DNA from 2 places in the Devosia yakushimensis genome. Region 1 is predicted to be linked to the other one. Evidence: predicted binding sites of a transcription regulator. Region 1 holds the regulator's gene; the other holds the start of a gene.

Region 1 (15,194 bases):
GCGAATGCGGGTGCCGTCTTCGATGCCCTTGGGAATATCGACGCTGAGCTTGCGGTTTTCCTGGCGCCGGCCCTGGCCACCGCAATCGGTGCAGGGCTGGTCCATCATCTGGCCGCGCCCCTGGCAGACCGGGCAGGTCCGCTCGATGGTGAAAAAGCCCTGGGCCGCGCGCACCTTGCCATGGCCATTGCATTGCCGGCAGGTATGGGTGCCGGTGCCCGGCTTGGCGCCCGACCCATCGCAGGTGGTGCAGCCGACCAGGGTGGGCACATCGATTTCGACCGTGCGGCCGGCAAAGCTCTCTTCGAGGCTGATTTCGAGATTATAGCGCAGGTCGGCCCCGCGGAGCTTGGCCGCGCCACCTCCCCCGCTACGGCGGCCGCCACCCATGAAGTCGCCGAAAATGTCCTCGAAGATATCGGACATGGAGGAATTGAAGTCGCTGCCGAAACCGCCAGGGCCCCGTCCGCCGCCATTTTCAAAGGCGGCATGGCCGAACCGGTCATAGGCGGCGCGCTTCTGGCCATCCTTGAGCGTATCGTAGGCTTCGTTGATTTCCTTGAACTTGGCCTCGGCCTCGGCATTGCCGGGATTGCGGTCGGGGTGGTGCTGCATGGCGAGCTTGCGATAGGCGCTTTTCAGCGCTGCATCGTCGGCGCCCTTGGCCACGCCAAGCACCTCGTAGAAATCCCGTTTGGCCAAGAAACAACTCCGAATGCATTTTGGGGGCGCTTACGCCCCTGATCAAACCAGCCCCACGTCAAGCCCCTAGATGGCAATCAACCCCGCTCCCCGCAAGGGGCTGGGGGTTGCATAACGGGCAAAACCTGTGCCGCCGCTCTTAGCAAGCGACGGCACCGGGTTCAACATTGCTGATTCGAAGGTGCAAGCGGATTAGCCGCGCCGGTCGGACATAAAGGCCTTGCTCAGCGCATCGGCGGCGTCGCCCTGGGCGAACAGCGCCTTGGTGACCAGCACGCCCAGCCCGAAAAAGCCCTGCGTCACCCCGTCATAGACCCAGCAATTGACCGGGACATTGGCGGCCTCGAGCGCTTCGGCCAGCGCTTCGCCCTCCGAGCGCAGCGGATCGATGCCGGCCAGCACGATGGTGGCGGGAGCAACGCCGCGCCAATCGTCGCGCGCGACAAGATCGATGCGCTTGTCCGTGATGGCCTCGGCATCTTCGAACAGATGCCGGAAGCGCCAGCGCATGGCGGCCAGCCCGATCGGGCGGACCCGCAAGGTGGCGCCATAGGACGCGGTGGCGAGATCGCTGCCGGCAATGGGGTGGATCAGCACCTGATGCACGGGCTGGGTCACGCGCTCCTTGCGCGCGCGCAGCGCCACATTGGCTGCCAGATTGGCGCCTGCATCCTCGCCGGCAATCGCCAGCCGGCGAGGATCCCCGCCCAACTCGCGCGCCTTGGCCACCAGCCATTTCCACGCCGCCCAGGCATCCTCATGGGCGGCCGGGAATTTGTGCTCGGGCGCCAGCCTATAGGCTACCGAGATCACCATGGCGCCGGTGCGCCGCGCCAGGGCCCGGGCCGAGGCGTCATGGCTATCGAGATCGCCGGTGACAAAGCCGCCACCGTGGAAATAGAGGATCATCGGATTGAGCCGGCTGAGCAGGCCCAGCGGCCGGTAAAGCCGGCCGGGCAATGCGCTGTCCTCGCCGGTTTCGATGTCGATATTCTCGGCAGTGACGCCATCATCGGCAGGTTCGCGGGTCTGCAGCGCCAGGATGCCCGCAATGGCATCGGCGGCCTTGGGCTGGCGCCGCGCCGCGCTGGGCGTCGATTGCTCCAGTGGCCGCGCGCCCAGTTCGGCCAGGGCGTCGAGCACATGCTTCATATCGGTATCGAGCCGGCTCATCGGATCGCCGCCGATCAATTCGGCAAGGCGTCCGATCGTATCCATATTGGCTGCCGGCTCCGGAAGGTTCGCGCTGGAATCGGTCATGAGGCCACCTCGTTCTTGGCAAGCCTCTGTTTGATCCCCCTATTCGGCCGGGATTTAGGCCCAATCGTGCTGTTTTTGCGGCGGTGATTCACGTGAAACGGCGGGCTGGCATCGGCGCAACACCAGCCCAAAACAAAAAGGGCCCGGCTTGCGCCGGACCCCTTCTGCAAAAATTCAAAACCGGGCTTAAGCCGATTTCTTGTCGTCGTCGTCCTTGACCTCTTCGAAGTCGGCGTCGACGACATCGTCTTCGTCCTCATCGGCGGTGCCATTGGCCTTGGCTTCGGCTTCCGCCTGGCTGGCCTTGTACATGGCTTCGCCCAGCTTCATCGAGGCTTCGGCCAGAGCGGCGGTCTTTTCCTTGATCGCCTCGCCATCCTCGCCCTCGATCACGCCCTTGAGGTCGGCAATCGCGGTTTCGATGGCGGCCTTGTCCTCGGCCGTAACCTTGTCGCCATATTCCTTGAGCGACTTTTCGGTCGAGTGGATCAGGCTCTCGCCCTGGTTCTTGGCTTCCACAGCCTCGCGCTTGGCCTTGTCGGCTTCGGCATTCTGCTCGGCTTCCTTGACCATCTTTTCGATATCGGCGTCGGACAGACCACCCGAGGCCTGGATGCGGATCTGCTGCTCCTTGCCGGTGCCCTTGTCCTTGGCCGAAACCTGCACAATGCCATTGGCATCGATATCGAAGGTCACTTCGATCTGCGGCACGCCGCGCGGTGCCGGCGGAATGCCGGTCAGGTCGAAATTGCCGAGCAGCTTGTTGTTGGCGGCCATTTCGCGTTCACCCTGGAACACGCGGATGGTCACGGCAGACTGGCTGTCCTCGGCGGTCGAGAAGGTCTGGCTCTTCTTGGTCGGAATGGTCGTGTTGCGATCGATCAGGCGGGTGAACACGCCACCCAGCGTTTCGATGCCAAGGCTCAGCGGGGTCACGTCGAGCAGCAGCACGTCCTTGACGTCGCCCTGCAGCACGCCGGCCTGAATGGCCGCGCCCAGCGCCACGACTTCGTCCGGGTTCACGCCCTTATGCGGCTCTTTACCAAAGAGCTGCTTGACCACTTCCTGCACCTTGGGCATGCGGCTCATGCCACCGACCAGCACGACTTCGTCGATCTGGGCAGCGGTGAGGCCGGCATCCTTGAGCGCCTGCTTGCAGGGCTCGACGGTCTTCTGGATCAGGTCATCGACCAGCGATTCGAACTTGGAACGGCTGAGCTTGAGCGTCAGATGCTTGGGGCCAGACGCGTCGGCGGTGATGAAGGGCAGGTTGATTTCGGTCTGGGTCGAGCTGGAGAGTTCGATCTTGGCCTTTTCGGCAGCTTCCTTGAGACGCTGCAGAGCCAGCTTGTCATTGCGCAGGTCAATGCCCTGCTCTTTCTTGAACTCGTCGGCAAAGTAATCGACCAGACGCATGTCGAAGTCTTCGCCGCCCAGGAAGGTGTCGCCATTGGTCGACTTCACTTCGAACACGCCATCGCCGATTTCGAGCACCGACACGTCGAACGTGCCGCCGCCAAGGTCATAGACGGCGATCGTGCCGGCGGCCTTTTTGTCGAGGCCATAGGCGAGCGCGGCCGCGGTGGGCTCGTTGATGATGCGCAGCACTTCAAGGCCGGCAATCTTGCCCGCATCCTTGGTGGCCTGGCGCTGGCTGTCGTTGAAATAGGCCGGAACGGTGATGACGGCCTGCGTGACGGTCTCGCCGAGATAGGATTCGGCGGTTTCCTTCATCTTCTGCAGGACCATGGCCGAGATCTGGCTCGGCGAATATTTGTCGCCCGAAGCTTCGACCCAGGCATCGCCATTGTCGGCCTTGACGATTTTGAACGGAACCAGGTTCTTGTCCTTGGCCACGACAGCATCGTCAAACCGGCGCCCGATCAGGCGCTTGACGGCAAACAGGGTATTTTCGGGATTGGTGACCGCCTGGCGCTTGGCCGGCTGGCCGATCAGACGTTCGCCATCCTTGGAAAAGGCGACCATCGAGGGGGTGGTGCGCGCCCCTTCCGCGTTTTCGATGACCTTGGGGTTCGAACCATCCATCACTGCGACGCAGCTATTGGTGGTGCCCAGGTCGATACCGATAACTTTAGCCATTACTCTAGCCTCTCTTTCAGCAAACCCATTGGGGAGCCCTCCTTGCGAAGCAGCCCCGTGGCCATGCGAGCCGGGTTCCTTGCAACTGGAATGTGCCCATTGCTGGGCCTTGGGCGTATATAGGGGGGTGGCTCATGGGCTTCAAGCGCGCAGAGCCCTGATTTGCAACGGCTTGGTCGATTGTTGACGGCCAGTTCGCTTCATCGCCTGCTTCCACACCCTCTTGCCCCTTCTGTCGGGGCCGGGCACTCTGGCAGGAGTTCACTTCGAGGAGCCTGCCATGACGATCGCCATCACAACCAAAGACGTGCTGGTCGTCGTTGATATGCAATATGATTTCCTGCCCGGGGGGAGCCTGGCCGTGGCCGGCGGCGACGACATCGTGCCGCTGATCAATACGCTGGCCAAGAAATTCACCAATGTGATCTTTACCCAGGATTGGCACCCCGCGGACCACATTTCCTTTGCCAGCCAGCATGAGGGCAAAGCGCCTTTCGAAACCATCGAACTGCCTTATGGCAGCCAGGTTCTCTGGCCGGACCATTGCGTCTGGGCCAGCCATGGCGCCGAACTCTCGGCCGATCTCGATATCCCCCAGGGCCAGTTGATCATTCGCAAGGGCTATAATCGCCTCATCGATTCCTATTCCGGTTTCCAGGAAGCTGACCGCGAAACGCTGACGGGCCTGGCCGGTTATCTCAACGAGCGCGACGTGGACCGGCTCTATGTCGTGGGCCTCGCCACCGACTTCTGCGTCGGCTGGACCGCCATCGACGGCGCTGCGGCGGGCTATGACGTCACCGTCATCGAGGATGCGACACGCGCTATCGATAATGCTGGGAGCCTGGCCAGGGCGTGGGACGATATGGCGGAAGCCGGCGTGGAACGCGTGATGAGCAAGGATATTTTGGGGTAGTTCGATCTCTCAGTCGTCACCCTCCCCCTTTGCGGGGAGGGTCAGGGAGGGGGCGAGAGCCCCGATATCCGGGCTCATGCACCCCCTCCCAACCTCCCCCGTCGAGGGGGAGGTGCAGATCGAGTTTTTTTGCTACTTTGCTGCGCAGACCACCACTTGCCGCATGCTGGTGGGCGTGAGCGGACGACGATCAAACCCACCAAACCGCTCGACCAGCGCAAAACCGCCGCGCTCAAGTAACAGCACCAGCTCCTGCGGATAAATCTGCCGCATCTCCAGTCTCGTATGGCGGAAATCGCTCTCTGCCGGACGCGACCAATACCAGTCGATATGGCTGATCTGGCTGATCGGGTCATAAGCGATGGTTTCTTCGATACGGACCTCTCCCAATTCGGGATGCTCGAACAATCCCAATAACTGGCGTTCCCCGCTAGGCCGGCTGAGTATCCAGGCGCTGGGCACAAAAATATCGAAGATGAGGCGACCATCTGGCTGCAAATGCCGTGCCGCAGCGGCAAGAAACGCGAGGTGATTCCCTGTCTGGGTGAGGTGCAGTAGCGAATTGGCCGCCACGACAATCGTGTCAAAGCGCCGCCCAAGCTCGAAATCGCGCATGTCGAGCTGCGCCAGCCTGGGCGCCAATCCCTCTGCATTCGCCCGCTGCCGCGCTGTCGCGAGCATGGTCTGGGACAGATCGCCGCCCGTGACATCGGCCCCCGAACGCGCCAGCGGCAGGGTTAGCCGTCCGGTGCCACAGGCCAGTTCCAGAACCTGCCTGCCGGGTCCGCCCGCCTCCTCCACGTAGAAGTTCTCCATTTCCGGGTCGGCAGGCGACACCAGATCATAAAGCTCGGGCCGATCATACAGATCGTCTGCCAACGCCATCCTCCTCCCCGGAAAACAAAAAGGGCGCCATTGCTGGCGCCCTAGCTTGCTCAGCCGGCTTCACGCCGTCAAACGCTCTTGTCGACCGTTTCGTCCGCCGGGGCGTGGCTGGGGCCGCCTTTGGCGACGCCCACCATGGCGGGGCGCAGCACGCGGTCGCCAATGGCGAAACCGGCCTGCACCACCTGCACGACCGTACCTTCCGGCCGGCTCGGATCGGGCACTTCGAACATCGCCTGGTGCTTGTGCGGATCGAATTTCTGGCCTTCGGCCTCGATCGGCTTGACGCCATGCTTGGCGAGCAGGCGCTGCATTTCGCGCTCCGCCATTTCGATCCCCTCGATCAGGCCCTTGGTGGTGGCATCGCCCGATTCGCGTGCTTCGGCCGGCAGCACCAAGAGGGCCCGGCTCAGCGCATCGGTGGCTGCCAGCATGTCGCGGGCAAAGCCGGCAATGGCATAGGAGCGGGTATCGGCAACGTCGCGCTCGGTGCGCTTGCGCAGGTTTTCCATCTCCGCAATGGTGCGCAGCACCCGGTCCTTGAGCTCGGCATTTTCCGCGCGCAGTGCCTCGACCGGATCGACTTCCGGCGTCACTTCAGGGATTTCGACTTCGGGCGTTTCGCCATTGGCGGCGTTTTCGTCGCTCATCATGAATTTGGGTTCCGCAGAGATATCGGGATTTAACCAGCCATATCGGCCAAACAGGGCAGTTTTTCAACCCTTGGAAAACTTGGCGGGATCTTGGGACAGCCCCTCCCTCGCCCCTGAGGGGAGGGATTGAGGGGGCATGCGGCTTCTTGTTCCAACGACCCCCACCCCGGTCCTCCCCTCTGGGGCGAGGGAGGCAAACTATGCGCGGCCCAGCAATTCTACCGTTTCCGCGCCATCATCGCCGAAATCACATTGGCGGTGTAATCCACCACCGGCACGATGCGGGCATAATTGAGCCTTGTCGGCCCGATTACCCCAAGCACGCCCACCACCTTGTCATTGGCGTCCTTATAGGGGGAGAGGATCACCGACGAGCCCGAGAGCGAAAACAGCTTATTCTCCGAGCCGATAAAGATGCGCACGCCCTGCGCCTTTTCAGCATCGCCCAAGAGGTCCAGCAGCCCATCCTTGCTTTCCAGCTCATCAAAGAGCTGCCGCATCCGCGCCAGGTCGTCCGAGGCCATGGCGTCATTGATGAGATTGGCGCGGCCGCGCACGATCACCGTCGGCTGGCTCGAGGCCGAGGCCTGGCTGAGCGTCGCAATCCCAGCATCGACCAGCTTTTGGGTCAATTCATCGAGTTCTGCCCGCTGCTCGGCGCGTTGTTCGGCCAGGATCTTGCGGGCCTCGGCAATGGTCCGCCCCACTACATGGTGGGCCAGGTAATTGCTCGCCTGGGTCAGCGTGCTGGCGGCCAGGCCTGGCGGCAGGTCGAGAATCCGGTTTTCCACCTGCCCGTCCTGCCCCACCATCACGGCCATGGCGCGCGTGGCGTCGAGCCGCACGAATTCGATATGGCGCAGCACCATGTCCGATTTTGCCGCGATCACCACGCCTGCGCCCTGGCTGAGGCCGCTTAGCAATTGGCTGGCTTCGGTCAAAAGGTCTTCCACCTGCCCCTGTCGGCCTTCGATGTGGCTGGCGATCTGGCTGCGCTCGCGTTCATCGACCGCGCCCACTTCGAGCATGGCATCGACGAAAAACCGCAGGCCTTCCTGGGTCGGCGCCCGTCCGGCCGACGTGTGCGGCGCCGCGATCAATCCCAGATCTTCGAGATCAGCCATCACGTTACGCACCGAGGCGGGCGACAGCCCCACCTGCAGCATGCGCGAGAGATCTCGCGATCCCACCGGCATGCCGGTATCGAGATAGCGCTCGACGATCTTTCTAAAGATGTCCTGGCTGCGGGCGTTGAGCACGCTCAGGAAGTCTTCCGGGGGCTTTGTCATCACAAAAAGATAAAAACGTCCGCTTTAACCTTCTGCCCTCATTTAAGGGTATTGCTGGCCCGCGCCAAGCCGGTGCGGCTTGTGAGCGGGGCTCATCAGGGTTAAGAGGCGGTTAACAGCCCTTTTCTTTGACTTGTCTTCAGGTGATTTGCCCATGCGGCCTTCCGGACGTGAGCCCAACCAGATGCGCGCCGTAACAATCGAGCGCGGCGTCGCCCAGAAGGCGGAAGGCTCGTGCCTTGTCAGCTTCGGCAATACCAAGGTGCTGGTGACGGCTTCAGTCGAAACCAGCATCCCCAGCTGGCTGCGTGGCAAGGGCCAGGGCTGGGTCACCGCCGAATATGGCATGCTGCCCCGTGCCACCGGCAGCCGCACCCGCCGCGAAGCCACCGCCGGCAAGCAATCGGGCCGCACCCAGGAAATCCAGCGCCTGATCGGCCGCTCGCTCCGCGCCGTGGTCGACATGCAGTTGCTGGGCGAAAACCAGATCACCGTGGACTGCGACGTGCTCGAAGCCGATGGCGGCACCCGCACCGCCTCGATCACCGGCGCCTATGTGGCGCTGAGCGACGCCATCAAATGGATGGATGAGCGCAAGCTCACCAAGGGCGTGGCGCTGCGCGATTCGGTTGCCGCAGTGTCCTGCGGCATCTATCGCGGCACCCCGGTGCTCGATCTCGACTATCTCGAAGACGTCGAGGCCCATACCGACGCCAATTTCGTCATGACCGGCTCGGGCAAGTTCGTCGAAATCCAGGGTACGGCCGAACAGGTTCCCTTCAGCCGCGACGAGCTCAATGCGCTCATGGCCCTGGCTGAGCAGGGCATTGGCGAACTGACCCTGCTGCAACAAGCGGCTTTTGCCCCATGATCGGCTGGATCCTCAAGAAGATCGCCCGCAATCAGCCGGCGCCCCCGGTCGAGCCCATCCGCTCGAGGCCCGGCGAAAATTGTGCGCTCTGGCACGATGTGACCCGCGCCCTCGATCAGTCGGCGCGCGCCGCCGGCAAGGGCGGCAAGGCCAAGGGAGCAACCCGATGACTGCCATCCCGCGCCTGCATGCCGGCGACCGCCTCGTGCTGGCCTCCCACAACAAGGGCAAGCTGGTCGAATTCCAGGAATTGTTCGAGCCCTTCGGCCTCGAAATCGTCTCGGCGGCCGAGCTCGACCTGCCCGAGCCGGACGAGACCGGCACGACCTTCGCCGAAAATGCCCGCATCAAGGCCCATGCCGCCGCCCAGGCGTCGGGCATGCTGGCGCTCTCCGATGATTCGGGGCTGTGCGTCGATGCGCTGGGCGGCGATCCCGGTGTCTATACCGCCAATTGGGCCGGCCCCAACAAGGATTTCGGCCATGGCATGAAGCGCGTCGAGGATGCGCTGCAGGCCGCCAATGCCACCTCACCCAGCCAGCGCCAGGCCCATTTCATGGCAACGCTGTGCCTGGCCCATCCCGACGGCCGCGACGCCCTGTTCGAGGGCCGCGTCGATGGCACCATTGTCTGGCCACCGCGCGGCGAGATGGGCCACGGCTTCGATCCGGTTTTCATGCCCGCGGGCCACGACATCACCTTTGGTCAGATGGCCAGCACGGCAAAGCATAGCTGGACGCCGGGCCAGAATGGCCTCAGCCATCGCGCCCGCGCCTTTTCCAAGTTCGTCGAGGACCAGATTGCCCGGGACTGACCACATCGTGGCAGCCGTTTTGGGGAGCCGGTAATGTCTCAGCCAGCCAGCAATGACCTGTTCGGCGTTTATGTGCATTGGCCGTTCTGCGCGTCCAAATGCCCCTATTGCGACTTCAACAGTCATGTCCATCGCGGCCCCTTCGATGAGGAGGGTTATGTCGCTGCCTATGAGCGAGAGATCGCCCATGCCGCGCAGCTGACGCCGGGCCGGGTCGTGCAATCGGTGTTTTTCGGGGGCGGCACGCCCTCCCTGATGAGCCCCTGGGCCACCGGCAAGATCATCGACGCCATTGCCAAACACTGGACCATCGAGCGCAATGCCGAGATTACGCTCGAGGCCAATCCCACCAGCGTCGAAGTCGACCGCTTCAAGGGATTCCGCACCGCCGGCGTCAACCGCGTCTCGCTGGGCGTGCAATCGCTGCGCGAAAAGCCGCTGGCCGAACTGGGCCGCCGGCACACGGTCGAAGAGGCCGTGGCCGCCGTGCGTATCGCCCAATCGGTGTTCGAGCGCTCCAGTTTTGACCTGATCTATGCCCGTCCCCACCAGACGCTGGACGATTGGGAAGACGAGCTCAAGGAAGCGCTGTGGATGGCGCGCGGCCATATCAGCCTCTACCAGCTCACCATCGAGCAGGGCACGCGCTATTTCGATCTGCACCAGGCCGGAAAACTGGCCATGCCCGACGAGGACCTCTCGGCCGATTTCTATGAGCTGACCCAGGAATTGACCGCGGCGGCGGGCTTGCCCGCCTATGAGATTTCCAACCACGCCCGCCCCGGCCAGGAAAGCCGGCACAACATGCTTTATTGGCGCTATGGCGAATATGCCGGCATCGGTCCGGGCGCCCATGGCCGGCTGATGATCAACAACCAGCGCCACGCCACCGCCGCCGAGAAAATGCCCTTCGACTGGCAGAAAAAGGTCAATGCCCATGGCCACGGCATGGTCGTGGATGACGTGCTGACCTGGGAAGAACAGGGCGACGAATTCCTCGTCATGGGCCTGCGGCTCAAAGAGGGCATTTCCCCCTCCCGCTTCACCGCCATTTCCGGCCGCAAGATCAACCAGCGCCAGATCGATGACCTCAAGGGCTATGGTTTTGTCGAGACATTGCCCAATGGCAATATCCGCGTGACGGACCGTGGCTGGCCGGTGCTCGATGCGGTGGTGGCGGATCTGGCGGCCTAAATCGAAGACAGGTCGTTTGGGGGACTGAGAATGACCAGGATGGACGAATATCTTCGTGGGAAAAGAGACGGTGTTCGGCTGGCGGTTACCTGGCTCCACCAGCGCGCGGAGCGCATGAATGACGGGCATGCCCGCCAGGTCTTGAACGATGCGGCGTTCAACTTCGGCGCTGAGATGGCTCAGGAGCGGGCTAAAGCTTCACCCCGTCCACCATCACCGCCCCCCCCGTCGCGATCTTCTTGACCACCAGCCCATATTCGCTGCGCCCATTGCCTAAAAACCGGAACACGCCATCGCGCCCGTTAAAGCCGGTGGCCGAGATCAGCAGCGTCTGGTTATAGGGCGGGTTGGCCATGGAGAGTGTATTCACATTGGCCAGGATCGTGGCCGTATAGGCGATGGTCGAGAGCGGATGCGGCTGGGTGCCGAAGCGGGCCTGATACTCGCCGCGGATCGCATTGAGCCCGCCATCGTCGACACTGGGGAAAACCGCGCCGCTCAACGACGCCGATTGCAAGATCGCCATGTCCCCCTGCCAATCGGCCGAGCCCACGAGGAGCACCCGGCCGGGCGCCACGCCCGCTTGCTGCAAGGCCGCGGCAAAACCCGGCGCGCTGGCCCGATCAGGCAAAAAGAGCGTATCGATCACCCCGCTCTGGATCAGTGGCAGCGCCTGGCCGATGATTTGCGGGATTTCCCCGGCACTGGTGAAGCCATAAACCGCCTGCGGCTGATAGCCCGCCACCGCCGCCTGCTGCCGGAACGCCGCCTGTTGCGCCTGGCCAAACTCGCTATTGGGAAAAATCCCGGCAATGCCGCGTTTGCCTTGCGTCCGCACATAGGCCAGCGACCGCTTCATCTCGGCATCGGGCAAGACGCTCAAGAGGTATACCCCGGGGGCGGCGGCATTGGGATTGTTGGAAAATCCGATCAGCGGCAGTCCGGCCGAGCGCGCCACCGCGCCCGCCGCCGTCACCTGATCGGCCCGCAATGGCCCCAGGATCAGCTTGGCCCCATCCGACACGGCAGCACTCGCCGCGCTGGTCGCGCCCTCGATGCTGGTGCCCGTATCGCGCAGCGTGATGGTGATATTCTCGGCAATATTGGGATTGGCCTCGATGAAGCCGATGGCAAGCTTACTGGCATTGGCCAGCGCCATGCCTACCGAAGCCGTGCCGGGATCCCCGCTCAGCGGCAGCAGCAAGGCCACTTTGACCGGCCCCCGCCCAAAACTCTCCGAGGGCCCCGCCGCGACCGGCATGGGCATCATGCCCCCCTGTTGCATGGGGATGGGCTGCGCCTGTTGTTGCGGGCTCGAATCGCCAAAGGGAAAGCTGAAGGTGCGCGAGCCGATCTGGTATTGGCCGGGGGTGCAGGAGGACAGGGCGAGTGCCGCCGCCAGGAGCAGCGCCAACCGGATTCGCCCTGCGGATGGTCCGATATTGCCCATCCCCTGCCCTCGAATTGATAGCAATCGGTTAACATCTTGAGCCGATATCGTTAACTCGGCGTCAATGACGTGCGACAAGCAGAGCCATGACCGAACCCACCTCCGGCTATTTCATCGCCGGCACCGCCTTTGCCGCCCCGCCCCTCGCCCCCGGCCTTTATGTCGTGGCGACGCCGATCGGCAATTTGCGCGATATCACCATAAGGGCGCTCGAAACCCTCGCTGCCGCCTCTGTCGTGCTGTGCGAGGATACGCGCATGTCCGCGCGCCTGCTCGATCACTATGGCATCAAGGGGCGCCGGGTGGCGCTGCACGAGCACAATGAGCGCGCCAAGGCCGACGACATTGTCGCCCGCGTCGCTGCCGGCCAGGCCATTGCGCTGATTTCCGATGCCGGCACGCCGCTGCTGTCCGATCCGGGCTTTCCGCTGATCCGCGCTTTGGCCGAAGCCAATCTGCCGGTCTTCCCCATTCCCGGTGCTTCGGCCCTGCTCTCGGCGCTGGTCGTGGCGGGTCTGCCCACCGACGCCTTTGCCTTTCACGGCTTTTTGCCCAACAAGGCCGGCGCGCGGGCCAATGCCATTACCGCGCTCAAGGATTCACGTGAAACTTTGGTGTTTTACGAAAGTCCCCGCCGGCTCGATGACACGCTGGCTGCCATGGCCGAAATCCTTGGCGAGCGGCAGACCGCCGTGGCGCTGGAGCTGACCAAGCGCTTCGAGCGCGTCCATCGCGGCACCCTGCCGGCTCTGGCCGCCGAATTCGCCGATAGCGAAACCAAGGGCGAAGCCGTCATCGTCGTTGCCGGCGCTGCCGAAGCCAGCACGCCGGATGCCGCCGATTGGCAGGCCGACCTGTCTGCCGAAATGGCCAAGCAGCCCTTGCGCGCGGCAGTCGATGAAGTGACCAAAAAATATGGGCTAAAGCGCAAGGAAGTCTACGATGCCGCCCTCGCCCTCAAAGCCGAAAAGTAAGGCGCGCGTATCAGCCCAATTGGGCGGCCATCGCGGCGAGGCGCTGGCCGCCTGGTTCCTGCGGCTAAAACTCTACCGCATTGTCGAGACCCGTTACAAAACCCCGGTCGGGGAAATCGACCTCATCGCCGAGCGCTTCGGCGTGACGGTCTTTGTCGAGGTCAAGGCGCGCCGCGATGCCGCGAGCCAGGCTGAGACGCTCGAAGCGATCAACCAGCAGCGTATCGTGCGGGCAGCCGAATATTGGCTATCCCGCCACCCCGCGCTGGCGGCAACGCCACTGCGTTTCGACGTGATCTTTCTCACACCCCGCCGCTGGCCGCTGCACATCCGCAACGCCTTTGGTGGTTAGACCTGGTCGGAAATCTCCACCCAGATCAGATGGTGATCGCTGGCGGCGTGGATTTCCTTGTCCAGCTCAGGAAACACTTCCCAGCGCTTGGGCCGGGAGCCCGGCCAGGCGCCCTTGCGGAAAATGCCCGCCGCGGTCACCCGGTCAAACAGCTTTGGCGACAACAGCAGATAGTCGATCTTGTTGCTGTCATTGCCCAGCCCATAGGTGCCCTTGCCGGCAAACTCGCCGGTCGAGAAATTGGGATGGTCGGTGACTTCCCTCAGATCGGTTTCTGCCAGGAGGCGCTGTAGCGGTTCGGAATCGGGCGTGTCGTTGAGGTCGCCCAGGATGACGATTCCGTCGTGCCCCTCGGCACGCAGTCCCTCATAGATTTCGGCCGTGCGCTTGGCCTGGTCGCGGCGCTTGCCGATCGAATTTTCGTCATTGCCGCCGAATTTGGATTTGAAGTGATTGGGCAGGATCCAGATGGTCTCCCCGCCCGGCGTGATCACCTGATATTCCGGGCAATCGCGCGAATAGATGCGCTCGCCATTTTCCCGCATATCGGCAATGTGGCTGCGCATCAGGCCGACCGAATAGCCATTGGTGACCATCAGGCCCACGTCGATCCCGCGCTCGTCATTGCCATCGATCAGCATGATTTCGTCATAGGGATCGCCGCCCAGCTTGAGCAGCACCTGTTCGGAAAACTGTTTCAGCGCAACGCGATCTTCCGCCTCGATCACTGCCAGGATATCGGCACCGGCTTCCTTGATCACCCGCCCGGTATTCATCACCGCCACGGCATTGTTGGGCTCGGTGCGCAATTCCACCCAGCCCACCCAATCGGCGCGGCCCTTGGCTGATATCACCATGGGCCCGGTCTTGGGCTGTTTCCAGAAGCTGCCGCGAATCTTGCGGAAGATGGCGAAAGGCGGATTGGGCGAAGTGAGCTTGAGCTCCTTGATCAGCACCAGCATCCGCTTCTTGTCGGCTTCGGAATACTCGTCCTTGTTGATCAGGACATTGATCTCGGCCACCGCATCGGTGATCTCGGCACCCTTGGCCTGGTCTTCCAGATTAAAGGCCCGGGGCCGGTCGAACAGATTCTCCACATTGAATGCTGCGATCTTCATGGTGCCCTCCAGCGCATGAACAGCGCATGCACTATGCGCCGCCATTGTGACACTGGCGACTCGGGAAAAATCACTGGGCCAAAAGCTCTTGCGTCCGGCCGCGCCGCGCGCCATGTCATTGCACTCATTGCCAAGCAAAGGGCCTTCCATGTCGCTCAAAGTCGCCGTCCAGATGGACCATGTCGCCAGTATCAATCCACGCGGCGATTCCACCTTCGCCCTGATGCTGGAGGCCCAGGAACGCGGACATCACTTGCTGCATTATACGCCCGACACGCTGGCCCTGCGCGGCAATGTGGTCTCGGCGCTGGCCGCCCCGATCACCGTCATCGACAAGCCCAAGGACGAGCATTTCACCCTGGGCGAAGCGAGCCGGATCGATCTGTCCACCCAGGACGTGGTGCTGATGCGCCAGGACCCGCCCTTTGACATGAACTATATCACGCTCACGCATTTGCTTGAGCGCATCCACCCCAAGACGCTGGTGGTCAATCCGCCGGCCGCCGTGCGCAATGCGCCCGAAAAAATCCTCGTCACCGACTTCCCCGAACTGATGCCGCCGACATTGGTGACGCGCGATCGCACCCAAATCCACGAGTTCCGCAAGGAGCATGGC
Region 2 (15,194 bases), on a different contig from region 1:
CTGTTGCTGATAACGCCATTGCAATAGGAGCTGTTAAATTCGCCATCGGTCATCAAAACAACGGCCTTGACGATGTTGACCTTGCCCGGTCCCGCAGGTTGGCTGTCCTGCGGCCAGGGGCCGTTAAAGTTCGGCGAAACCATATACCAGGCCCAGGCGACGCCGGTATGGCCCGCAGTCGACCCACCAGCGGTCAGGCTGCCGGCCACGCCGTGCAAGGCGGTCTTGTCCGATGTCAGCGGCAATACCGTATTCGGCAGGCATGGATTATTGCCCGTCGCCGGATAGTTCATCCCCAGCGGGGTGGTCGAGGTGGGGACATCCGTATAGGCATTGGCCGTGCGCTCGGTGATGCACGTGCTGATCGGAAAGCGCCGCAGATTGCCCGAGGAATTGGCGAACAGATGATAGCTGCAGCCTGGCAGGACACAGGCAGCAGTCCCGCCGGAACTATAAGTGCCATAGTTGATCCCGTTGGTTTTTGGCGTTCCGGGCAGCACGAAAGTATTGGTGGTCGCGGCGCCGATCGTCCAGGCGAGGTTGCTCCCAGATACGGCGCCATTGTTGTTAAGGCTGGACATGCCGCCAATGCCGGAAAGATAGGCGTTGGCATTGCTTGTCAGGCCGTGTTCTGGCGACGTGACGACCAGCTCGCATGTGCTGACAAGGCATTTGGTGGCCGTTCCACTGGTATTGTTGAGGCTTTTGTAGTTGCGGCCGTCGCTGCCATTTAGCGAATAGGAATTGTCGCTGACCTTGGTAACCACGAAGATCTTGTTATTGAGCTCCGTCATGCCGCCGACATTGTTGATATAGACGACGTCGCCGGTGACGAAACCATGCAGGTTCGACGTGATAACGACTGGTCTTTTCTGCGTCGCTGCGGTGATGGCCTTACCGGTGCCATTGGCCCAGCCGATCGCGGTGATCGGAGTGGGTCCCTTGGGGGTGCCGCGAATGCTATTGGCATAGGTGGCGCCAACATTGACGGCCATGGAGTAAGGCACCAGCGCCATTTTCGAATAGGTCGGTGTTTGCTCGTCCTGCACGACGATGTCGATCAACTGACCCAATGCAGTCTTGAGCGCCTCCACCTTGCTTTGCTTGGTCGAGCCCTGATTGGAGGTGGAGATCGGGTCGTTCATCGATCCGGTCAGGTCAACCGCCACAGCCACCTCGATATCCATCGAACCGCGCGTCACCTCCGAAACGATGCTGGCACTCAGATCGTGCACCCCGACCAATCCGACGAACAGGGTCGGCACAGTCATCTCTGCTTCGAAATAGAGCGATCCCAGGGTTGCGTCCGTGCGCGCCAGGGTCACTTCAGCACTGATATCGGTATCGGCTATGCGATCCACCATCAGCGCCTGGGCCTTCTCGGTCAGCACGGCACTCGTCATGCCGGTGCTGAAGGCCTCCTTCTGCAGCGCCAGCGCCGCCGCATCGAGCGCGATCTGTGCGCGATTGCGCGTCTGCTCCAGCCGCACATAATCCACCACGGCGCCGCCCATGGCGATCAGCACCACGGCCATCAGGCCGAACATGATTGCAAACACACCGCTCTCGTCGCGGCCAAATCGCGCGACAAGCCGAAGGAAAGGACGCATGACGCTAGCACCCGTGGGATCGGTCGCCCCACAGCGGAGCAGCGGGAATATCGGTGATATTCCTTATTAAAAAGCCACCACCGGCCAATAAACTTTTACCCGGCGGCAGATGCGGTTCACGTTTTCGTTTGTCAAATCCGGGTCGCCCCCGCCAACAATACTCGCGACATCTGCCAATCGATGATTTTCGCCGCTGCTTGGGGCCGCAATTCCCAGAATCGCCATGCAGCGCTACGAGCTTTTCCAGCCCGATATCAGTGGAGCCCGCCATGACCGTCGAAGTCCCGCCCCCCGATGGCCTGCCGCGCTGCCCCTGGCCGGGCGATGATGCCCTCTATCGCCATTATCACGATCACGAATGGGGCCGCCCCGTCACCTCCGATACACGTCTCTTCGAAAAGATCTGCCTCGAAGGCTTCCAGTCCGGCCTGTCCTGGATCACCATTCTGCGCAAGCGGGAGCGCTTCCGCGAAGTCTTTCATGGCTTCGACATCGCCAAAGTCGCCGCCATGACCGAGGCCGATATCGAGCGCCTCCTGCTCGATCCCGGCATTATCCGCCATCGCGGCAAGATCGCTGCCACCATCAACAATGCCAGGCGGACTCTGGAGGTTCAAAAGGAGTTCGGCTCGCTCGCCGCCTATATCTGGCAGTTCGAGCCCCGGCCTGGCCATCGCGCCGAAGACTATTCCTGGTCCGCCCTCAGCGCCGTCGCCCAGACCGACGCCTCCCGCGCCCTCTCCAAGGATTTGCGCAAACGTGGCTTCAATTTCGTCGGCCCCACCACCTGCTATGCCTTCATGCAGTCCATGGGCATGGTGAACGATCACATCGAAACCTGCTTCTGCCGCCCCGAAGTCGAAGCCTCCCGCGCTGCGCTTCAGCGACCGGTGAAATAGTCCTTGTGCACTCGTTCCCGCGCGGGAATGGCGTGGCGAAATGAAATGTGCAGGGAACGCCCTCGATTTGCCTGTTGCCCATCGGCAACACCCCTCGCTTTCCGCGACAACCCGTCACACCCCCGCTTGCGGCTCACGGGGCCGTGAGCTAGAACGGATTCGTCCCGCAACGCCAACCAGAGGGAGGCGCTACATGAATATTGTACATGAACTCCATCTGGGCCCACATGCGTGGGGCATGAAGCGAGCCTAAGGCTCACTTTTCATCACCGCCGGTTTTTCTGCCGCGGACACTTCCCAAACCCAGCATCGTGATCGGTTGAAACCGGGTCTTTTTCGACTCCGATTCCCTCCCTTCCCGCCGCTCCTCAACTCACAGAAGGCCGGTCCGCGTTCCTGCGCTGCCGGATATCGCTATGTCGTTCAATGCACTCAATGAGGGCAGCGTCGTGCTGCGCCTTGAATTCTCCATCGCCGATGCCGTGCATCAGCGTGGCCTCATCCCCGTTCTGCATGCAGCTTTTGCTGCCTGGTGGAACCGTCCACGCATCAGCCAGGCTGTCGATCTGTCGCCGCGCCTGCGCGCCGATGTGGGCCTGCCGCCCGCTGAAGGCTTTGACCAATGGCTGCAACAGCCCGCGGCCAACCCGCAGATCCCGCCACCCTTGTGGAGACCGGGCATGTAACCCGTGCCCCCTCGCTTTCTTCGGAAGGCGAGGGGGCACAATCCCCCGCTCACCTGTTGCCCCTCCATGCCCGATCCGCTAACAACGGCCCGTTCCCGAAGGACTGCCCAAATGACCGAAAAAGCCAAGCTCATCGCCCCGCGCCTGCCGCGCGGCTTCGAGGACCGTACCCCCGGTGAAATCGCCGCCGTCGGCGCCATGATCGACAAGATCCGGCATGTCTATGAGCGCTATGGCTTCGATCCGGTCGAAACGCCCCTGCTCGAACTCACCGAAACGCTTGGCAAATTCCTGCCCGATACCGACCGCCCCAATGCAGGCGTCTTCTCCCTGCAGGACGATGACGAGCAGTGGATGAGCCTGCGCTACGATCTCACCGCGCCGCTCGCCCGCTATTTCGCCGAAAATTTCGAAACCCTGCCCAAGCCCTACCGCTCCTATCGCCAGGGCTATGTCTTCCGCAACGAAAAGCCCGGCCCGGGCCGCTTCCGCCAATTCATGCAATTCGATGCCGACACGGTCGGCGCCGCCGGCCCCGAGGCCGACGCCGAAATGTGCATGATGATGGCCGATGTGATGGATGCGCTGGGCCTAGCCGGCAAATATGTGGTCCGCGTCAACAATCGCAAAGTGCTCGATGGCGTGCTGCAGGCCGCCGGCGTTACCTCCGACGACCAAAAGCTCATCGTGCTTCGCGCCATCGACAAGCTCGATAAATTCGGCACCGAGGGCGTCAAGCTGCTGCTGGGGGCAGGGCGCAAGGATGAAAGCGGCGACTTCACCAAGGGCGCCGGGCTCGACGATGCGCAGATCGCGACCCTGGTTGGCTATATCGAAAGTGGCGTTCCCGGAACGGGCGTCGAAAAGGGCAGCAATGCCCATGTCATTGCCACCATCAATACCCTGGCTGGCCTCATCGGCAGTTCGGAAACCGGCCTCCAGGGTGTTCAGGAACTGGCCAGTATTTTCGGCCTGGTCAGCGCTGCCGGCTTTGGTGGTCGCGTCATTCTCGACCCTTCCGTCGTGCGCGGCCTTGAATATTACACCGGCCCGGTTTTCGAGATCGAACTGACCTTCAAGGTGCAGAACGAAAAGGGCCAGGACGTCGTCTTCGGCTCGGTCGGCGGCGGTGGCCGCTACGATGGCCTGGTCTCCCGTTTCCGCCGCGAGCCCGTGCCCGCCACCGGCTTTTCCATCGGCGTTTCGCGCCTGTTCAACGCGCTCAAGCTCACCGGCAATATCGCCTCGAGTGAGCCCGTTGGGCCCGTCGTCGTCCTCGTCATGGACAAGGACCAGACCTCCTCCTACCAGGCCATGGTGGCCGAGCTGCGCAATGCCGGCATCCGCGCCGAAATGTTCCTCGGCAATACCAAGAATTTCGGCAAGCAAGTCTCTTACGCCGACAAGCGCAATTCCCCCGCCGTCATCATCGAAGGCAGCCAGGAACGCGAGCAGGGCATCATCCAGATCAAGGACCTGATCGCCGGCAAAGAGGCCGCCCAGGCCATCACCGACAACGCCGAATGGAAAGCCGCAAGGCCGGGCCAGTTCGAGGTCAAGCGTGGTGACCTGGTAGCGGCCATCCAGAAGCTGCTGAGCGAACAATGATGCTCATGTCCTCCGGCCCATCTCGGGAAACCACCCAATGACCGGCGCCGCCCTCCGCCGCGCCAATCTCGAAGCCCTGGTCGAAGCCCAGGGCGCCACCCGCGCCACCCCGCCATTGCTGCTCTCGGCCGATCCCTATTTCGATCTTGCCGGCGAGGAATTCGGCCGCCGCCTCCTGCTCACCACTGACGCCTCCGGCGCCGAATATTGCCTGCGCCCTGATTTCACCCTGCCCATCGTGGCCGATTACATCGCCAATGGCGTGGGCGCACCGGCTGCCTTCTCCTATCTCGGCCCCATTTTCCGCCAGCGCGAGACCGGCGCCGCCGAATTCGATCAGGGCGGCATCGAATTGCTCGCCCAGCGCGATGGCGATGTGGCGCTCGATCAGGTGCTGACCTTTGCCCGCGCCGCCCTCTCCATTTTTGGCGTCAGCCCCTTGGTTCGCCTCGGCGGGGTAGGGCTCTTCGAAGCCCTCCTGGCCCAGGCCGATATGCCCGATCCCTGGCGCTCGCGCATCCGCCACCGTTTCGGTCACACCGAGGCGCTCGATCGCCTGCTGACCCGGCTCGAACTGGCTCCCGACCTGCCGCGCGAACAGCAGCCCTCCCGCGAGGCGCTGGTCTCCGATGTCACCGAGCAAATGGTCGCCGCCGGCCTCAGCCTGTCCGAAGGCCGCTCGCCCCAGGAAATCGCTGACCGCTATCTCGAGCAGCAGGCTCTCGACGCCGCCCACGTCCCGGCCAAAACGCTCAGGCTGCTGCGCGAATACCTCGCCATTTCCGGCCCTGTTCTGCAGGCGCTGACCCGTATCGAGAGCCTGGCCGCCGAATACCGACTCATGCTCGGCGCGCCCATCCGCACCATTCGCCGTCATCTCAATGGCCTGGGCGAAGCCCGCGTCAGCTTCGACGCCGGCTTTTCCCCGCGCCTCGACTATTACACCGGCATCGTCTTCGAAATGACCGGCCCCAATGGCGAAGTCCTCGCCTCGGGTGGCCAATATGATCGCCTCCTCGAACGCCTCGGCGCCAAAGCTCCCATCGCCGCCTCCGGCTGCGCCGTCTGGGTCGATCGGCTGGAAAAAGAGGTCCGCTCATGACCGGCATCACCCTCGCCGTCCCCTCCAAGGGCCGCCTCGAAGAGCTCACCCGCGACTGGTTCGCCCGCAATGGCTTCACCATTTCTCGCCCCGGCGGCGCCCGCTCCTATCTCGGCGCTATCGAAGGCCTGCCCGACGTCACCGTACGCTTCTTTCCCCCTTCCGAAATCGCCCGCGAACTGATCCGCGGCACGATCGATATCGGCATTACCGGCCGCGATCTCATCCACGAAACCAGCGAGACCGGTCCCCAATCGGTCGCCTTTGCCAAAACCCTCGATTTCGGCCATGCCGACGTCGTCGTCGCTGTGCCCGATGCCTGGATCGACGTCACCCATCTGCACGATCTGGCCGATGTGGCCTCCGATTTCCGCTCGCGCCACGGTCGCTGGCTGCGCATCGCCACCAAATACATCACCATCACCCGCCAGCATTTCGCCAAGGCAGGCATTGCCGAATACCGCACCGTGGAAAGCCTGGGCGCCACCGAGGCAGCCCCCGCCTCGGGCGTGGCCGATATCGTGGTCGACATCACCACTACCGGCTCCACCCTCGCCGCCAACAATCTGCGCGTCCTCGAAGATGGCGTCATGCTGCAAAGCCAGGCCTGCCTCATCGTCTCGCGCACTGCCGATTGGACCAATCCCCGCCGCGCCAGCATGCAGGCGCTGCTATCGCGCCTTGCGGCTGAAACCGAGTTCTGACGAACCAGCCCGTTCTTCCAAGCAAAACCGAGGCTAACACCATGGAATGGCTCCTTCTGCTTCCCCTGGTCTGTATGGGGCTCGTCGCCTGGTCCATCGCCCGCTCGCGCCCGCGCCACGCCAGCCGCCGCCGGTCCCGCCAGTCCGATGACTCGGGCACTGTCTATGGCGGAGATGCCGGTGGCGGCTCCACCCACCGGCATGGCGATAACACTGATTCCGGCGGCACGGGCGATAGTGGTGGCGACAGCGGCGGCGGGGGCGATGGCGGCGGTGGTGGTGGCGGCGACTGAGCTTTCTTGCCTGCCGCCCCTATTTGCGCCACAAGACGCCATCCGGTTTGGGGGCAAACTTGGCCGACGACGTCGAACTCACCATTCTCATGCCATGCCTCAATGAGGCCGAAACGCTGGCCACCTGCATTGGCAAGGCCAATGCCTTCCTCGCCCGCACCGGCATAAGGGGCGAGGTGGTCATCGCTGATAACGGCTCCACCGATGGCTCGCGCGATATCGCCCTCGCCAATGGCGCGCGCGTCGTCCCCGTTGCCCAACGTGGCTATGGTGCGGCGCTGGGCACGGGCATCGAGGCCGCGCGCGGCCGCTACGTCATCATGGGCGACGCCGATGACAGCTATGATTTCGCCAATCTCGATGCTTTCGTCACCCAATTGCGCGACGGCGCCGATCTGGTCATGGGCAATCGCTTCGCCGGCGGCATCGCGCCCGGCGCCATGCCCTGGCACCACCGCTATATCGGCAATCCGGTGCTCAGCGCGATTGGCCGGCGCTTCTTCCATACGCCCATCGGCGATTTCCACTGCGGGCTGCGTGGCTTTTCCCGCGCTGCCGTGCTGGGCCTCAAGCTGCGCACCACCGGCATGGAATTCGCCTCCGAAATGGTGGTCAAGGCGACGCTCGCCCATCTGGATATCAGCGAAGTGCCCACCACGCTGTCCAGGGATGGCCGCTCGCGCCCACCCCATCTGCGGTCTTTCCGCGATGGCTGGCGCCATCTGCGCTTCCTGCTGCTGTTTTCTCCCCGCTGGCTGTTTCTCTATCCGGGCATTGCCCTGCTCTGTATGGGGCTTTTGGTCGGCGCCATCCTGCTGCCCGGCCCGCTGCATATCGGCCAGGTCGCCCTCGACATCCACACCTTCCTGATCGCGGCGCTCTGCGTCATCGTCGGCGCGCAATCCATCGCCTTTGCCGTGATCGGCCGGCGCTTTGCCTCCCGCTATGGCTTCATTCCCCGCTCCGGCACCTATGATCGCATTCTCGAAGCCCTGACCCTCGAGCGCATCCTGGCCATAGCCATCGTGCTGATGCTGGTGGGCCTGGTGGTTCTGCTCTGGGGTTTTGGCCAATGGGCCGAGCGCGGCTTCGGCCGTCTCAATCCCAATTCCACCCTGCGCGCCATGATCCTGGCCATGACGGCCCTCGTCACCGGCTTCCAATTGATGATGAGCGGCTTTATGTCCTCCATGATCAATATTCCCATCTACGAGCGCCGCGTCGCCGATCCCGCGCCGCCGCTCCACTCCGATCAGGCCTGACGTGATTTCCGATCCGCTGATTCTTCTCGCGCTGGCCGCCGTCGGCATGCTGGCCGGCTTTGTCGATGCCATTGCCGGCGGCGGCGGCATGATCGGCATTCCCGCGCTCCTGTCCGCCGGCCTGCCCCCCGTCGCGGCCCTCGCCACCAATAAGCTCCAGGGTGTGGTCGGCACAGCCATGGCTACGCTCACCTTCTGGCGCCGCGGCTTTGTCTCGTTCCGGGCGCTGATCCCCGCCATCGCGCTCACCTTCGCGGGCAGCTTCTGCGGCGCGCTGGCCGTCAAGCAACTCGATACGAGCCTGCTCACCCTGGCCGTGCCCATCGCCTTGATCGGCATCGCGCTCTATTTCGTCTTCGCGCCCAATCTCTCCGATGCCGATAAGGCCGCCAGACTGCCCTTCGGACGCTTCGTGCCGCTCATGGGTCTGGTCATTGGCTTCTACGACGGCATTTTCGGCCCCGGCACGGGCTCGTTCTTCACCATCTGCTTCGTCACCCTGTTCGGCTTCGGGCTCACCCGCGCTTCGGGCAATACCAAGGCGCTCAACCTGGTTTCAAACCTGGCCGCACTGGTGATCTTCATTCCCGCCGGCGACGTCGTCTGGCCCGCCGCGCTGGCCATGGCCGCCGGTCAAATAGTGGGCGGGTATATCGGCGCCCGCACCGGCATCCGCTACGGCGCCAAAGTCATCCGCCCGGTCGTGGCCGTGGTGTCGATAGCGCTGGCGCTGAAGTTGATTTTCTTTCGCTGAGGCTGCCTCAACCCTATTCCAGCCCCGCACTCACCCGCAGCGCCGCGTTGATCCGTTCCTGCCAGCCCGGCCCATCTTCCTGGAAATGCTCCAGCACGTCCCGGTCCAGCCGCAATGACACCAGCTCTTTGCCCGCCGGCGGCGTCTGGCTTTTGGGCGCGGGCGCTGCCTCTACTGGCTTGCTGGTCACGGCCTTGAAGGCGGCCTCGGCCTGATCGAGGGCGCTGCCGCCCCGGCGCATGGGTGGTCTGCTCATGGCAAGAATGCTCCTTTGATCTGCACATCTGTCACCAACAGCATTTGGTTAGCAATCCAAGCTTGTGCGGGGATTGCAGCCGGCAACGAAAAAGGCGCGGTGTTTCCACCGCGCCTCCTGCAAAGTCCGTGACTGGGAAGTAACGAGACTTCGTAGCTTCTTATTCTGCTTCTTGAGTCCGCAAGGCGGACCGGCAGGCGTCTGCCGCGCCCGCGCAGGGCCAGCAATTGGTCCAGCGCGGCTTTAGCGCGTCGGGCCAATTGCGAAACGCCCCGTGAGCGAAAGGAATCTAAGGCGTTAGCCTTAGAAATCCATGCCGCCCATGCCGCCCATGCCGCCGCCGCCACCCGGCATTGCCGGTGCAGCTTCCTTGGGGGCTTCCACGATCAGCGCTTCGGTGGTGATCAGCAGCGAAGCGACCGACGCCGCGTCCTGCAGAGCGGTGCGAACCACCTTCACCGGGTCGATAACGCCGAGTTCGACGAGATCGCCATATTCGCCCGTCGCAGCATTGTAGCCGAAGGTTGCCGAGCTGTTTTCCAGGATCTTGCCGACAACAACGGAGCCTTCGGCACCGGCATTGTTGGCGATCTGGCGCACGGGTTCCTGCAGGGCGCGGCGCACGATGGCGATACCGGCGGCCTGATCGGCATTGATGCCCTTGGCGGTGATGGCGTTCGAAGCGCGCAGCAGCGCAACGCCACCGCCGGCCACGATGCCTTCTTCAACGGCAGCGCGGGTTGCGTTCAGCGCGTCGTCGACGCGGTCCTTGCGCTCCTTGACTTCAACTTCCGTCGAGCCGCCAACCTTGATCACGGCAACGCCACCGGCGAGCTTGGCCAGGCGTTCCTGCAGCTTCTCGCGGTCATAGTCCGAAGTGGTTTCTTCGATCTGTGCCTTGATCTGCCCAACGCGGCCCTGGATGTCTTCCTGGGTGCCGGCGCCATCGACGATGGTGGTGTTTTCCTTGGTGATTTCAACGCGCTTGGCAGTGCCCAGCATGTCGATGGTCACGTTCTCGAGCTTGATGCCGAGATCTTCCGAGATCACCTGGCCACCGGTCAGGATGGCGATGTCTTCCAGCATTGCCTTGCGGCGGTCGCCGAAGCCCGGAGCCTTGACGGCAGCAACCTTGAGGCCGCCACGCAGACGGTTGACGACGAGGGTCGCAAGAGCCTCACCTTCAATGTCTTCGGCAATGATCAGCAGCGGGCGCTGCGACTGCACAACCGACTCGAGAATCGGCAGGATAGCCTGCAGGTTCGAGAGCTTCTTCTCGTGCAGGAGGATCACGGGATCTTCCAGAACGGCGGTCATCTTCTCGGCATTGGTCACGAAGTAGGGCGACAGGTAGCCACGGTCGAACTGCATGCCTTCAACGACATCGAGTTCGGTCTCGGCGGTCTTGGCTTCCTCGACGGTGATCACACCCTCGTTGCCGACCTTCTGCATGGCTTCGGCAATCATGTCGCCGATGGCGGTTTCGCCATTGGCCGAAATGGTGCCGACCTGGGCGACTTCCGAAGACGACTTGATCTTGGAGGAAGCGGCCTTGAGCGAAGCAACGACTTCTTCAACAGCCAGATCGATACCGCGCTTCAGGTCCATCGGGTTGAAGCCGGCGGCAACAGCCTTGACGCCTTCGACAACGATAGCCTGACCCAGAACGGTCGCGGTGGTGGTGCCGTCGCCGGCAATGTCATTGGTCTTGGAAGCGACCGAACGCAGCAACTGTGCGCCCAGGTTTTCGAACTTGTCTTCCAGTTCGATTTCCTTGGCGACGGTCACGCCGTCCTTGGTGATGCGCGGTGCGCCGAACGACTTTTCGATGACCACGTTGCGGCCCTTGGGACCCAGGGTCACCTTGACGGCATTGGCCAGGATATTGACGCCGCGCAGCATCTTGTCGCGGGCATCGGTGGAGAACTTTACTTCTTTAGCGGCCATGAGGGGCGCTCCTTAAGTACGGACAAAAAGAAAGGGCAACAGAAGGGTTTAGCCTTCGATGATGCCCATGATGTCGGATTCCTTCATGATCAGCAGGTCTTCGCCGTCGACCTTGACCTCGGTGCCGCTCCACTTGCCGAACAGCACGCGGTCGCCAGCCTTGACGTCGAGCGCCACGGTCTTGCCGGCGTCGTCGCGGGCGCCGGGGCCCACGGAGACGATCACGCCCTCGGAGGGCTTTTCCTTGGCGGTGTCGGGGATGATGATCCCGCCTTTGGTCTTTTCTTCGCTGTCGAGGCGACGGACGACCACGCGGTCGTGCAGAGGACGGAAGCCCATGATTGCTCCTATGGCATCAATTTCAATGCAATATCGGGCCTGTTAGCACTCGATATAGGAGAGTGCTAACAGGTGACGGGGATATAGGAGGGGGGCTCTGCGGAGTCAAGGAAAACGCTCTCGCCAGCCAATAAACTTTGCCTAGTCGGCAATGATGAAGCCATTGCGACACCCGCCCCGGCGCTATACCACAGGGACCGGATTTCCCAAGGTATTTGCACGCGACATGGCCAGCTCCGATGTTTCCCCGCGCTCTTCCGCCAATCCAGCGGTCTGGGCGCTCATTCTGATCGGCCTTGCGCTGCTGTTCCGCCTCTGGGGCGCCACCGCCATCGGCTTTGGCACTGGCGAAGCCTATTATGCCAGTAGCGCTCGCGAGCTTCACCTCAGCTATTTCGATCAGCCCCCGCTGTCGCTCTGGATCATCTGGGCCACCATGAAGCTGACCGGCTCGGAAGCGGTCTGGCTGCTGCGCCTGCCTTTCGTGCTGATGTTCGTGGTCACCTCCTTTCTGGTCTATCGCCTGGGCGAAAAGGTGCATTCAGGCTGGGCCGGTTTCTATGCCGTGCTGATCCTCAACGTCTCCGCCATTTTCACCCTCTCGGTCGGCAGCTGGCTGCAGCCCGATGCGCCCATGATGCTGTTCTGGGCCGCCACCTGCCTCGTGCTGGTCGATATTTTCGTCGGGCAGGGCGGTGAACGCCCCTGGCGCAATTGGTTGCTCGCCGGCCTCTGGCTCGGCCTAACCCTGCTGTCGAAATATCACGGCGCTTTCATCGGCCTGGGCGCTGCCATCTTCATGCTGGCCAACGCCAATGCCCGCCGCTGGTTCGCCCATCCCGCGCCCTATGTCGCCGCACTCCTGGCGCTGGTTATCTTCCTGCCCGTCCCCATCTGGAATGCTCAAAACCACTGGGTTTCCTTCGCCTTCCAGGGTGGCCGCGCGCTGGCCGAAGAGAGCTGGAACTGGGCCCGGCTGATCCGCATGATTGTCGGCCAATTGCTCTATATCGTGCCCTGGCTGGCCCTGCCGGCCATCTGGGTTGGCCTGCATGCCATCTTTGCCGGCCCGCGCGCGCAATATCCCCAAGGCAGTGTGCCCGGCGCGGCCGCTTTGCTCGCCTATATCGGCGTGCCCCCGGTCATCTTCTTCACCCTCGTTGCCCTGTGGTCCGATACCCAGTTCCATTTCCACTGGCAGGCGCCGGGCTATATGTCGCTGTTTATCATCCTGGCCGCATCCACCACGGTCATTGCGCGCCGCCACGCCTGGCTCATCCGCACCTGGCTGGGCGCCACCGCCGCCATCACCGTGCTGCTGATCGGCGCCCTGCTCAGCCACGCCGCAACCGGCTGGGCCCGCCAGGCTTTCCCCGGCCAATGGGAAGACCCCACCGTGCCGCAAATGGCCTGGACCGAAGTGGGTGAAGCCCTCAACCGCCTCAATGCCTTCGCCACCCCGGACACATTCGTTGGCGGCCTCAACTGGATCGAATGCGGTTATCTCGACGCCCAGACCGCCGGCCGGGCCCCGTTGCCCTGCATTGGCGAAGACCCGCGCAACATCGCGTTCAATGTCGACCTGGCCGACCTCGCCGGCCGTAGCGGCTATTTCGTCACCCGCACGACCGATCCTCAATCATCCATCGCCTATCTCGCTCAGCTCTTCGACAGCGTCTCGCTGGTCGAAACGGTCGACATCAAGCGCAATGGCCTTGTCGAAATCCCTGACCTGCAAATCTTGTCGGCGACCAATTTCCACTTCGATGGCTCAGTCCCCGATGTCTCGGGCCGCAGCGTCTCCCTGCTCGAACTTCCCCGCACCGCCATTACCCGTGTCGAAGGCCAGGTGACAGGTTCCGGCCCTGTCGATCTCTGGCTCGATGGCGTTCAGGTTGCTTCGTTCACTGCCAATGGCCCGACGGCATTTGCCTTCGACGCCCCGGGACGCTGGGATGTCGGCGCGCGCAATTCCACCCTCGAAATCACCGGCCCCGAAGATGTGGAATTCACCGCCGTCTCGGTCACCAGGCAATAGGAACCCACGGCAAACGGTCGCGTTAGGCTAGGGCAAAAGGAGATTGCCCATGCCCCGTCAATGCCTCGACAAAGACATCAGGATCACCCCCGCCAGGGGCCGCGCCCATGTCATTTTCGACGGCGCCGAGATCGTCAGCTCGCTCAATGCCCTCGAGCTGGACGAGCCGGGTCAGCCCCTGCGCATCTATTTCCCGCGCGAGGATGTCCAGCCCGGCATTCTCGAGGCCTCCGAAACCAGGACGAGCTGTCCCTATAAGGGCGAAGCGTCCTACTACACCCTCAAGACCCTCACTGCGACGGGCACCGACCTGGCCTGGTACTACCCCGATCCATGCCCCCTGGTCGAACCCATCCGTGACTACCTCGCCTTCGAAGGCGACGGTATCGAGCACAGGCGTTCCGAGGTTTAGGTAACGGTCTTCTGCCAATGGCATCATTTCGACCCAATCACGGTCGCTTTCCTCGGGCTTGACCCGAGGACCACTCGCCGCTCGTGCCGGGCTGGGAGTGACCCTCGGGTCAAGCCCGAGGGAGGCGATCGTGGGTGAAAGGCAGAAACAACCCGAGCCAAAAATCCCAAAAACCCCCTTTCCCCTCGCCGTCACCTGCTGCATAAGACCGCCATGACCCAATTCACCGCCCCCCTCGCCATCAAGCTGCGCCTCAAAGGCGGCAGCGGCCCCAATGCCAACTGGCACTGGGAGATTCACGACGCCGATGCCAAGGTCATCAAGACCGGCAGCGCCGTCGGCCCCGAGCACAAAGCCTTCGCCACCGCCCGTGTCGCCAAGGAAAAGCTAGAGCAGACCGCCGGCAATTAACCGGCCAAAAGCTGCATTTCGCAGCACGAGAGTTCCGTGACCAGTCCCGCCGCCGCCAGTGCCCCCTCCGTTCATGCCGGTGGCACCAATGCGCTGCGCGGCATCGGGCTCAAGGTCGCCTCGGTCTGCATCTTCGTGGTCATGGCCACCTGCCTCAAGGCAGCGCAGGGCATTCCGGCCGGCCAGTTGGTCTTCTACCGCTCGCTCTTTGCCATTATCCCGGTCATTGCCTGGCTGCTGTGGAAGCGCCAGCTCGTCGCCGGCCTCAAGACCGCCAATCCGGTCGGCCATGTCCTGCGCGGTCTCATCGGCGTCGGTTCGATGGGCCTGGGCTTTTTCGGCCTCACCAAGCTGCCGCTGCCCGAATCCACCGCCATCGGCTATGCCTCGCCCCTGCTGCTGGTCATTCTGGGCGCGCTGCTGCTCAAGGAACGCGTCTTCATCTATCGCTGGACGGCGGTCATTGTCGGCCTTGCCGGTGTCGGCATCATGCTCTGGCCGCGCCTGACGCTTCTGACCCATCCCGCGGGTCTCGGCGCCGAAGAAACCATCGGCGTTATCGCCGCATTGGGCGCCGCTTTCCTCAGCGCCTTCGCCATGTTGCAGGTACGCCGCCTGGTGCAGACCGAGCGCACCGAGACCATCGTGCTCTATTTCTTCGTCAGCGCCAGCTTCCTCTCCCTGCTGACGCTCCCCTTCGGCTGGGTCTGGCCCAATCCGCAGCAAACCGCATTGCTGGTCACCGCCGGCATTGCCGGGGGCATAGCGCAAATCCTGCTCACGGCCTGCTACCGCTACGCCGATCTCTCTGTTATCGCGCCCTTCGAATATACCTCGCTCCTGATCAGCCTTGTGATCGGCTATTTCGTCTTT

The links. The regulator HrcA, encoded in region 1, represses chaperone genes, less so after heat shock. The targets are predictions, from matches to a motif close to GTTAGCACTCNCNNNNNGNGAGTGCTAAC.
Region 2: QQL79_RS13980 (co-chaperone GroES) is a predicted target of HrcA. The motif match lies at 11,502-11,530, and genes of this name have one in related genera.

What each region holds. Positions count from the first base shown of each region.
Region 1 is NZ_BSNG01000004.1:101,811-117,004, forward strand. It holds gene dnaJ (molecular chaperone DnaJ) at 1-702, opposite strand, end outside; gene QQL79_RS21070 (alpha/beta hydrolase) at 895-1,962, opposite strand; gene dnaK (molecular chaperone DnaK) at 2,149-4,062, opposite strand; gene pncA (bifunctional nicotinamidase/pyrazinamidase) at 4,343-4,978, shown strand; gene QQL79_RS21085 (class I SAM-dependent methyltransferase) at 5,111-5,857, opposite strand; gene grpE (nucleotide exchange factor GrpE) at 5,932-6,513, opposite strand; gene hrcA (heat-inducible transcriptional repressor HrcA) at 6,735-7,805, opposite strand; gene rph (ribonuclease PH) at 7,960-8,676, shown strand; gene QQL79_RS21105 (hypothetical protein) at 8,673-8,846, shown strand; gene rdgB (RdgB/HAM1 family non-canonical purine NTP pyrophosphatase) at 8,843-9,490, shown strand; gene hemW (radical SAM family heme chaperone HemW) at 9,524-10,684, shown strand; gene QQL79_RS21120 (penicillin-binding protein activator) at 10,875-12,098, opposite strand; gene rsmI (16S rRNA (cytidine(1402)-2'-O)-methyltransferase) at 12,221-13,108, shown strand; gene QQL79_RS21130 (YraN family protein) at 13,077-13,460, shown strand; gene QQL79_RS21135 (endonuclease/exonuclease/phosphatase family protein) at 13,457-14,578, opposite strand; gene gshB (glutathione synthase) at 14,727-15,194, shown strand, end outside.
Region 2 is NZ_BSNG01000001.1:2,882,449-2,897,642, reverse strand. It holds gene QQL79_RS14035 (ubiquitin-activating E1 FCCH domain-containing protein) at 1-1,610, opposite strand, end outside; gene QQL79_RS14030 (DNA-3-methyladenine glycosylase I) at 1,880-2,509, shown strand; gene QQL79_RS14025 (hypothetical protein) at 2,926-3,195, shown strand; gene hisS (histidine--tRNA ligase) at 3,307-4,803, shown strand; gene QQL79_RS14015 (ATP phosphoribosyltransferase regulatory subunit) at 4,841-5,905, shown strand; gene hisG (ATP phosphoribosyltransferase) at 5,902-6,609, shown strand; gene QQL79_RS14005 (hypothetical protein) at 6,651-6,902, shown strand; gene QQL79_RS14000 (glycosyltransferase family 2 protein) at 6,962-8,164, shown strand; gene QQL79_RS13995 (TSUP family transporter) at 8,166-8,918, shown strand; gene QQL79_RS13990 (BrnA antitoxin family protein) at 8,932-9,174, opposite strand; gene groL (chaperonin GroEL) at 9,478-11,121, opposite strand; gene QQL79_RS13980 (co-chaperone GroES) at 11,170-11,460, opposite strand; gene QQL79_RS13975 (glycosyltransferase family 39 protein) at 11,687-13,498, shown strand; gene QQL79_RS13970 (DUF427 domain-containing protein) at 13,548-13,910, shown strand; gene QQL79_RS13965 (hypothetical protein) at 14,124-14,321, shown strand; gene QQL79_RS13960 (DMT family transporter) at 14,358-15,194, shown strand, end outside.